2 regions of the Arabiibacter massiliensis genome follow, and region 1 is predicted to be linked to the other one. Evidence: predicted binding sites of a transcription regulator. Region 1 holds the regulator's gene; the other holds the start of a gene.
The links. The regulator HrcA, encoded in region 1, represses chaperone genes, less so after heat shock. The targets are predictions, from matches to a motif close to TNTTAGCANNCNNNNNNNNNGNNTGCTAANA.

Region 1 (4,922 bases):
CCGCGAGGCCCCCTTCGGGCCCCACGACCACGGCCACGCGCGCGTCGGGCGGCGAACCTTCCAGGGCGTCCTCGATCCGCGCCGTGCCGGGGGCCTCCTCCCAGCACACGAGCACGGCGTCCGCGTCGGCGAGCAGCCCGCACGCCCGGGCGAGCGCCATCGGCTCGCGCACCTCGGGGATCGCCGGCTGCCCCGACTGCATGGCCGCGCTCTTCGCGATGGCGCGCCAGCGCTCGGCCTTCGCGACCCCCTTCTTGGCATCGAGCCTCACCACGGAGCGCTCGCACGAAAGCGGCAGGAACTCGGCCACGCCCAGCTCGGTTGCGTGGCGGATGACCGTCTCCATCTTGTCGCCCTTGGCGAGGCCCTGCACGAGCACGACCGACGGGCGGGCCGCGGCGCGCTCGAGCCGCTGGGCGATGCGCACGTCGGGCAGCATGCCGTCGAACGAGACGACCTCGCACTCGAAGTAATCCCGCCCGGCGTCCACCACGGCCACGTGCTCGCCGGGCGCCAGGCGCAGCACGCGGGCGTGCTTGGCGTCGCCCGCGGAGAGGCGCAGGGAGAAGACCTCGCCCGGCTCATCGGCGAGCACCTGGTCGTCAAGGTAGAAATGAGGCAGGGACATGGGAGGCTCGCCGCTAGTTGAAGGCGTCGCGCAGCTTCTGCAGCGGCGAGCGCTCGTCGGCCACGTCCTCGCCCATCTCCTGGGCCAGCTGCTCCAGAAGCTCGCGCTGCTTCTTCGTCACCTTCTTGGGCACCACCACGTTCACGTGCACGAACATGTCGCCGCGCGACTCGCTGCGGAACTTCGGCATGCCGTAGCCCTTCACGCGCACCACCTGCTCGTTCTGGCAGCCCTCGGGGATGCGCACCTGCACCTTCTCGTCGGCGAAGATGCCGTCGATCTCGATCTCGGCGCCGAGGGCGGCCTGGACGATGGAGATGTTCGCGCGCGCGTGCAGGTTGTCGCCGTCGCGCTCGAAGAACTCGTGGGGCTGGATGCGCACCGTGACGATGAGGTCGCCCGGGCGCGCGCCGTGCATGCCGGCCTCGCCGAAGCCGGAAAGGCGCAGCTGCTGGGAGTCGCGGATGCCCACCGGCACCTCCACGGTGACGCGCTGGCGGTCGGGCACGCGGCCCTGGCCCTCGCATTCCGGGCACGGGTTCTCGATGGTGCGCCCGGTACCGCCGCAAGCCTTGCAGGTGGCGGACGTCTGCATGTCGCCGAGGAAGGTGTGCTGGATGGTGACCACGCGGCCCTGGCCATGGCACTCGGGGCAGGTGATCTCGCGGCCGTCGGGGCCGAGGCCGGTTCCGTCGCAGTCGGGGCACGGCGCCAGGCGGTCGTAGACGATCTCCTTCTTGGCGCCCGCGGCCACCTCCTCGAGCGTGAGGCGCAGGCCCACGCCCATGTCGCGGCCCTCGCGGCGCTGCGGGGCGCGCCCGCCGGCCGCGCCGCCGAAGAACGAGCTGAAGATGTCGCCCATGCCGAAGCCGCCGCCGAACAGGTCCTCGAAGTCGACGTAGCCGCCGCCCCCGTAGGGGCTTCCGCTGCCCGCCGCGCCGGGGATGGTGCCGAAGCGGTCGTACTGGGCGCGCTTCGTCGCGTCGCTCAGCACGTCGTAGGCCTCGTTGAGCTCCTTGAACTGGTCCTCGGCGTCAGGCGCCTTGTTCACGTCGGGATGCAGCTCGCGCGCCCGCCGGCGGAACGCCTTCTTGATCTCCTCTTCGGTCGCCTCTCGGGAAACTCCCAGAACTTCGTACAGGTCCCTGGCCATCTGCGATTATTACCTTTCCTCCAAGGGCGCGCGGCACGCTTCGCCGCCGCCCGTGCTCTCGGTTCCTACACATCCTCGAGCGCCGCGCTCGCGATGCGCACCGCCCGGATGACTTTCGAATAATCCATGCGCGTGGGCCCGACGACGGCCACCACGCCCGCCGACGCGCCGCGCCCGTAGCGGCTGGCCACCACCGACACGCCCGACAGCGCCGCCGCGTCGTTCTCGCGGCCGATGCGCACGCTCGGCACGCCCGCGCCCTGCGTCGCCGCGTCGTCGAGGATGTGCAGGAGCACGGTGTCGTCCTCGAGCACGCGCATGACGGGCAGGAGCGCCTCGGCCTGGCTGAACTCGGGCTTCGTAAGCAGCGAGCTCACCCCCAGCCGGTGCGCGCGCGACAGCTCGCTCTCCTGCAGGCACGACAGCACCTCGTCGAGCGCCATGCGCACGAGCGGGTCGCGGAACGCCTCCATCATGCCCTGCCCCAGGCCGTCCTCGATATCCTGCAGCGACTTGCCGTTGAACACCTCGCCGAGGAAGCGCTGCACGCGCGCCAGGTCGTCGGGGGACACCTCGTCGGCGAACTCCATCTGGCGGTTGAACACCTGGCCGTCCTCGGTGACGAGCACGACGAGCGCCCGATGCGGCGCGAGCGAGATGAGCGAGAGCTGCTTGATGTGCAGGTTGAGCACCGAGGGCGCCAGCACGATGGACAGGCAGTCCGTGAGGCGCGTGAGGGCCGAGGACGTCTGCTCCAGAAGCGCGTCGAGCTCGCTCGCGCTGCGGCGCAGCTCGTCCACGACGGGACGGTAGCGCTCGTCGTCGGCCGCGAGGTCGGTGGCCAGCAGGTTGTCGACGAAGGCGCGGTAGCCGAAGTCGGTGGGGACGCGGCCCGCGGAGGTGTGGGGCTGCGCGATGTAGCCGCCGTCCTCGAGCACCGACAGCTCGTTGCGCACCGTGGCCGGGCTCACGCCCAGCTGGTAGCGCTCCGTCAGCGTGCGCGAGCCCACCGGCAGAGCGCGCGCGACGTACTCTTCGATGAGGGCCGCGAGCACCCTCTGCCTTCGATCTGAAAGCACGCCTCTCCACCTTCCTCTTTCACTTGACCGTTCCGCCAACGCACCATTCTAGCAGCCGGCGCAAGAGAGTGCTAAAAAACCTGGAAGATTCTCTGAAATGTCCCAAAAGACGGCAGGGATGACAACCGGGGCATTATCATGGAGCGAGGTCGAGGAGGCGGCCGTAGAGGTCGTTGCCGCAGAGCCAGCCGCGCTCGGTGGGCCTCCAGCGGCCGTCCTCGTGCACGACGAGGCCCTGCTCCGCGAGCTCGGCGAAGGCCTGCGTCGCCCCGAGGCCGAGCGCATCGGCGCGCTCTGCCTGCGCGTCGGGCACGCCGCGCGACATGCGCATGCCCAGCATGAGGTCCTCGGCGGCCATCTGGCGTGCGTCGAGGTCGTCGGTCACCTCGCCGTCCTGCATGCGCATACGGCGGCTCGCGTTCTGCGTCATCGTGGCGGCCGAGCGCCCGAGGCCGAGGTAGGGCACGCCCGTCCAGTACGCGGTGTTGTGCCTGCTCTCGAAGCCGGGCCGCGCGTAGCTCGCCACCTCGTAGCGCGTGAAGCCCGCCGCGCCCAGCACGCGCGCGGCCGCTTCCATGTGCGCGGCTTCCACGTCGTCGTCGGGCTCGTCCAGCTCGCCGGCGAGCACCGCCGCGTCGAAGGGCGTGTGCGGCTCTATGGTCAGCGGGTACACGCTCACGTGCGTCGCGCCGAGTGAGACGGCCTCGCGCACGCTCGCCTCGAAGCTGGCCTCCGACTGCCCGGGGATACCGCACATGAGATCCACGCTCACGTTCTCGAAGCGGGTCCGCGCGGCCTCGATGGCGCGCCGGGCCGCATCCGCGTCATGAGCGCGGCTGAGCACGCGCAGCACCTCGTCGTCGAAGCTCTGCACGCCGATGGACAGGCGGTTCACCCCGAGCGCCCAGATGTCGCGCACCATGCGCTCGTCGAGGCTCTCCGGATTGGCCTCCATCGTGCACTCCACCTCGGGCGTAAGATGCATCGAAAGCGAGAGCGTATAGAGGAGCATCGAGAGCCGAGAGAGCCCCACATGCGAAGGCGTGCCCCCGCCGATATACACCGTCTCGATGGCGCCGAGCTCCCCCTCCTTCGCCTTGCGGCGGATCTGCAGGCAGAGGTCCTCCACGTACGCGTCGATCTCCGGCGAGCCAGCCGGCACCGCCGCCGTCGCGAAGTCGCAGTAAGCGCACCGCTTCACGCAGAACGGCACGTGCAAGTAAAGAGCCTTGTACGGATCGTGGGGCATGCTACAGGTCCCCCCCCCCTCCCCCAGCCGAGGCTTCCGGGAGCCTCCCCCGCCGGGAGAATAGTGCGGTTGTTTTAGACGGATCCTTCGACTCGCTCCGCTCGCTCAGGATGACGAAGAACGCAGCGTGAGGAGGGATCGGCGGGCATGCCGCGCGCAGTTCCGCAGCGAAGCGAGGACTGTCTGAGCACGGCGTGCCCGCCGATCCCTCCTCACGCGGACGGCCCTCCATAATCCAGCAGCTCGTCGAAGACGCGGTCGAAGTCCTCCACCGAGACGCAGGCGTTGATCTTCGCGCGGGCCGCCGAGGCTCCTGGAAGGCCGGCCATGTACCACATGGCGTGCTTGCGCATGCGCACGATGTTCTTCCCCTCGCGCTCGGCGAGCAGCCGCGCATGGCGGCGGGCCATGGCGATGCGCTCCTCCACGGCGGGCGCCGCCGGCTCGGGTTCGCCCGCAAGCGCGGCCTTGGCCTGCGCGAACACCCAGGGATTGCCCTCGGCACCGCGCGCGATCATCACGGCGTCGCAGCCCGTGCGCTCGATCATCGCAACGGCGTCGGCACCCGTCCGCACGTCGCCGTTGCCCACCACCGGCACGCTCACGGCCTGCTTCACCCGCGCGATCACGCTCCAGTCGGCGCTGCCCCGGTAGAGCTGCTCGGCGTACCTCCCGTGCACGGCGACGGCGCACGCGCCCGCATCCTCCATGCGCCGCGCGAACTCCGGGGCCGTCTCCTCCCCCAGCGCCCACCCGCGGCGGAACTTCACCGTCACCGGGTGCGCCACCGCCGAGCGCACCGCGCGCACGATG
Region 2 (4,922 bases), 2.2 Mb from region 1:
AATCGAATGATTTTTTGGCTTTTGGATCATTGAGCACCATTCGCAGTGCTTTCACTTCAGCGTAATCGCCCATCACGTCTTTGAAATCATTGTAATGACTCTCCAACTTGCTGGCAATGCCGACGTCCCTCACGGCAACCCACCACACGCTGGCGTCGTGGCCGACGATTACCGAAGCGACTATGCAAGAGTAGGAGGCCGCCGTATGAACATCGCGGTAGGAGGGCGGCTTGCTGGCCGGATGGTTGTGAACGAGGATCACGCCGTCAGGGCAGGCGAGAGCCCTTTCCAGCTCACCAGCGTTGAACCCTGTTTTTCCTCGGACCGGCGGGCGTCCCAAGTTGTCGGCCACGAGCTCGCCGGTCCGGGCGTTCACCGCGGCCATATGCTCGCACTCGGCGTTGTTCGTCGCGCTCAAGATACGGCCGGTCTGCTCGTAGATGCTCTGACAAACTTTTCGAGGAGCGGGCATGGATTCGAACGCGTCGTGAAAGCTCTTCGTGTTCACCGCAGGTGAAACCGAGAAGCTGGTAACGCTCCCGTGCATCGGCACCAAAGATTCGTCGCACTTCAAAACAACTCCCTACATGAAAGGATTGTCGACATCCTTCCAGTGTAACGAGCCTATCTAGCGCATACATGGCGTGCGACCAGCGAAAATGCGCTCGATTCTTGCATGGATCCAGCGGAAACACCACGTGCTTCCATCGCGAATCAAGCGGGATTCAAGCGCATTTCAAGCGGAAATCAAGCGAGTTCCCAGCACCCCAGGTCAGAGGCTAGCTAGAACGCGTGTCACGCCCACTTGTGGGTGACGCCGCGGGCGTCGGCGAGGGCTTCGGCGCCCCATTGGGCGAACAGGCCGTCGTGGTAGGTGTCGGGGCGGTAGGTCCTCGCCTGACCGTAGCCGTCGATCACCTGGATGGCGTTCAGCATGTGCTGCGCGATGAACGCGGGGTCGTCGGCCTCCTGGGCACTGGCGGGAAGCTGGTTCCACACGTAAGCGAGCGGGCGGCCGTACTTGTCGGTAACACTGGTGTCGTACTGGAGCCACAGCGTGTCACCCTTCCCCACCAGGCTCTTCATGTGGTCGGACGCCTGCACGCCCTCCTCGCAGTTGCGCTCTTCCTCGGGAGCGACGCTCTCGGGCGTGTCCAGACCCACGAAGCGCACCGACTCGTGGCTGCCGTCGGGCATCTCCACCGCCAGCGTGTCGCCGTCCACCACGTGGCGCACCGTCACCTGGTCGAACGTGGCCGGATCCAGATGCCCCCGCTGCGTGGACGACCCCCGGGCCGCATCGCGCTCGGCTGCCTGGCGCGCGGCATCGGACACGGCAGCGCCCGCACCGCCGCCGTCCGCAGAAGCTGCCGGCGACCCGTCCTCGGCGGGCGGGGTCAGTGCGGGCAGCTGCGAGCCGACCCACACCACCCCCGCCAGCACGAGCGCCAGCAGAAGTCCCAGCACCTTGCCCGTGGGCCCGTTGCCGGAGGCCTTCACCGCATCGCCCAGAGCGCGCTGCACGTTCTTGTCCCGCAGAAGCGAGGAAAGCTTGTCCGCCATGCGCCCTACGCCCCCGCTCCTGCGCTCATCAGCACTTTCCCGCTCATCGTCTCGATACGCACGCCGAGCACCCGTCCGTCGGCCACCTCCATCTTCCCCACGCAACGCGGGAAATCGCCACGCGGGCGAAACACCGCGCCGGGACACAGGAAGTAGTCGGCCGGCCGCGCATCCTTGCCGCACAGCAGCTCGGGCACGTGGGTGTGGCCGTGCACGCACACCTGCGGGATGGGATCGCCCGCCGCCAGGCCCGCGCAGCCGTTGAAGCCGATGCGCACGTCGCGCGGGTAGTGCGCCACCAGGAAACGCACGCCGTCGATGACCGGATGCGCGAACCGCCCCACCTTCGAGCCGTACTCGTCGAAGTCGTTGTTGCCGAGCACCGCCGTGGTGGGCGCGAGCGCCTCCAGCGCGTGCAGGATGTCGGGCCCGCCGATGTCGCCCGCGTGGATGATGTGGTCGACGTCGGCCATGGCGGCCAGCGCCTCGTCGGACAGGCGCCCGTGCGTGTCGGATATGAGGCCGATGACGGTCATGGTGCGTCCTTTCTACGTCAACGCACCAGTATAGAGCATCGTTTCCTACCTCAAGCACTCGTTTACCCACGCGATGAAGTTGCCCGTCGAGTCGCCGCTCGTTCGGCCGTTTGACGAACGGCTTTCGGCGGCGTTTCGCTTCTCGCCCTGGTCGCGAACGCCAGGGGCGGAAGTTGCTTCCCCCTGTAGCATTCGCTTTGAAGGCGTCGGCGATCGGCAAGCCGACAAAGTTGACAGAACCGTAACTTTTAGCACTCTCAACTTGACAGTGCTAATATACGGAAGTATAACATGAGCGTACACAGGAAATCGGATAGAGAGGGACGCAGGTTTTCTCTCACAAACCTGCTCCCCACGACGAAACGGAGATGATCAGAATGGCAATGATGGTACCCATGCGGAGGAGCCGCAACCTGCTGAGCGAGCTCATGTCCGACCCGTTCGACGCGTTCTTGGACGCCGCCACCGCCCCCATCCAGGGCATGCAGAAGATGGCGCCCACGCTCATGCGCACGGACATCAAGGAGACGGACGCCGGCTTCGAGCTGACCATCGATCTGCCGGGCTTCAAGAAGGAGGACGTGAACGCCGAGCTCAAGGACGGCTACCTCACCATCGACGCGCAGACGCAGTCCGAGACCGAGGACAAGGACGAGAAGGGCACCTATGTGCGCAAGGAGCGCTTCAGCGGCAAGTGCAGCCGCACGTTCTACGTGGGCGAGGACATCGAGGAAGACGACATCAAGGCGAAGTTCGAGGACGGCGTGCTGAAGATCGCCGTGCCGAAGAAGCAGGAGCAGCCCAAGCTGGAAGAGAAGAAGACCATCGCCATCGAGGGCTAGATTAGCGAGGCAACCCCGCCGCGCACTGGGGCGCGGCGGGGCGGGAATAGACGGCACCGCGCATCATAGGGCAGGCCGCGGCAGAAGGTAGCGAGAGCGACTTTGAGCGGCCGATGCGCGAAGGGAAGGCGACCGAGAGGCCGCCTTCCCGCATGCTGGAGGGATTCCCGTTTTACAGGTCGCCGGCCACGAGGCGCGCGACGTGGCGGCCTTGCACGGACGAGCGGCCCGAAGCGCAGCCCACGAGATACTCGGGGTAGTTGCCGCTGAAGAAGCTGCCGGACACGTCGCCAGCCGCGAACAGGCCCTCGATCACCTGGTCGTCGGCGCCGAGCACGTGGCAGTCCTTGTCGATGCGCAGGCCGTCGAGCGTGGTGAGCAGCGACCCGCCGAACCAGCAGCCGTAGAACGGCGGCGTGCGCAAGGCGCTCAGGCGGTAGGCCTCCTTGCCGAAATCGTCGTCCTTCTGCGCGTCGAACTGCGCGTTGTAGCGCTCGGCCTGCGCGAGGAAGCTCTTCTTGGCCTCGCCCTCGAAGCCCAACTTGCCCGCCAGCTCGTCCAGCGTGTCGGCCTTCTGCATGACGCCCTGCTCGAGCGCCACCTTGCAGAACTCCTCGATAGGCATCCCTGCGGCCATCATCTGGTTGGCGAACGCCGAGCAGCCGATGGTGGAGAAGCGCAGGATGTCCTCAGGCGCGTTCGCGTCGAACACCTGGCACCACACGCCGCCCGGCTGCTGGCCCGCTTGGAAGCACACGAAGTCGTAGGGCGTCGACTCGTTGCAGAAGCGCACGCCGTTGCGGTTCACCTTCATGAACGGCTGGCTGCCGATGTTCTCCTGGAAGATGGTGCCCGGAAGCGCCGCCTTCTCTCCTTCGCCCACGTAGCCGGCATCCACGCCGGGGGCCACGGCACCGCGGTCGAAGATCATCGGCGACGGGTCAGGGTCCTTCACGCCGCCCGCCCAGAGTCCCGCGCGCAGGCCCAAGCCGTCGTCGTTGATGGCGTAGCTCGACGAGGTGCTGCACCCGAGCGCGGCGGGCTGCAACGCGCTCATCATGACGGGATTGGCCGGGTAGCCGCCGGTGGCGAGCAGCGTGCTCTCGGCGTTGACCTGCACGAGGCCTTCGTCGGTGTCGAAGACGGCGCCGGATACTTTGCCGCCGTCGCACACGAGCTTCACCAGCGTGTGCTTGAAGCGGATCTGGTTGCCCGCCTCCTCGATGGCGGTGCGCAGCACGTCGTTGCGCATCGGCGGCGCATAGGGCGTGAGCCACACGTGCTGGAGCACCGGCAGGTAGTAGTCGGTGCCGCCGGTGGCGTGCGCCGGGGGCATGTCCACCACCAGCTGCTTGCCGGCGGCCTGCATCTTGGCGTCGATCCAGTCCAGCAGCTCGGCGCTCTCGTCGATCCACACCTTGACGACGTCCTGGCGGCACTTGCCGGAAGCGTAGCGCGTCAGCTCGTTGAGCAGTTTCAGCGGGTCGGCCTCGCCGCCCTGGGCGAGCGCGGGCTTCGAGTTCACGATGCCCAGGTACTCGCGCGTCTCCTGCACCGAGTCGTTCTTCTCGGCCAGGATGAAGTCGAGTCCCAGGTCGCTCGCCGTACCGGCCGCGCACATGCCCGCCGTGCCCGCGCCGATGATGAGGAGCTTCGTGTCCTCGGTGCGCACGATGTCGCCCTCGGCCACCGCCGGCTCGGCGCCGAGCCACGCAGGCGCGCCGTCGGAGGCTTGGGCGGCCTCCTCCGCGGACGCCTTCGCGGAGCCCTGCCCCTGCGGCGAGCAGCCTGCCAGGCCCATGACGGATCCGGCAGCCGCAAGCGCGCCCAATCCCAAGAAGCCCCTTCGCGACATCCCGGTGCTCTTCGTCGTGTCGTTCAGCATGATCCCTCCAATCGCATCCGACGGCCCCTTCGGCCGCCGCGTTTGACGGGCCCCACGCTACGCCGTGCGGACGCGCTTGGCTTCACCCCGAGGACG

Region 2: FX134_RS11515 (Hsp20/alpha crystallin family protein) is a predicted target of HrcA. The motif match lies at 2,346-2,376, and genes of this name have one in related genera.

The regions. Positions count from the first base shown of each region.
Region 1 covers NZ_LR698996.1:503,276-508,197, reverse strand. Annotated here, with positions in the region: gene FX134_RS02165 (RsmE family RNA methyltransferase) at 1-628, opposite strand, end outside; gene dnaJ (molecular chaperone DnaJ) at 642-1,781, opposite strand; gene hrcA (heat-inducible transcriptional repressor HrcA) at 1,847-2,860, opposite strand; gene hemW (radical SAM family heme chaperone HemW) at 2,997-4,109, opposite strand; gene dusB (tRNA dihydrouridine synthase DusB) at 4,322-4,922, opposite strand, start outside.
Region 2 covers NZ_LR698996.1:2,708,002-2,712,923, reverse strand. Annotated here, with positions in the region: gene FX134_RS11530 (hypothetical protein) at 1-574, opposite strand, end outside; gene FX134_RS11525 (thermonuclease family protein) at 796-1,563, opposite strand; gene FX134_RS11520 (metallophosphoesterase family protein) at 1,569-2,099, opposite strand; gene FX134_RS11515 (Hsp20/alpha crystallin family protein) at 2,477-2,941, shown strand; gene FX134_RS11510 (FAD-binding protein) at 3,114-4,826, opposite strand.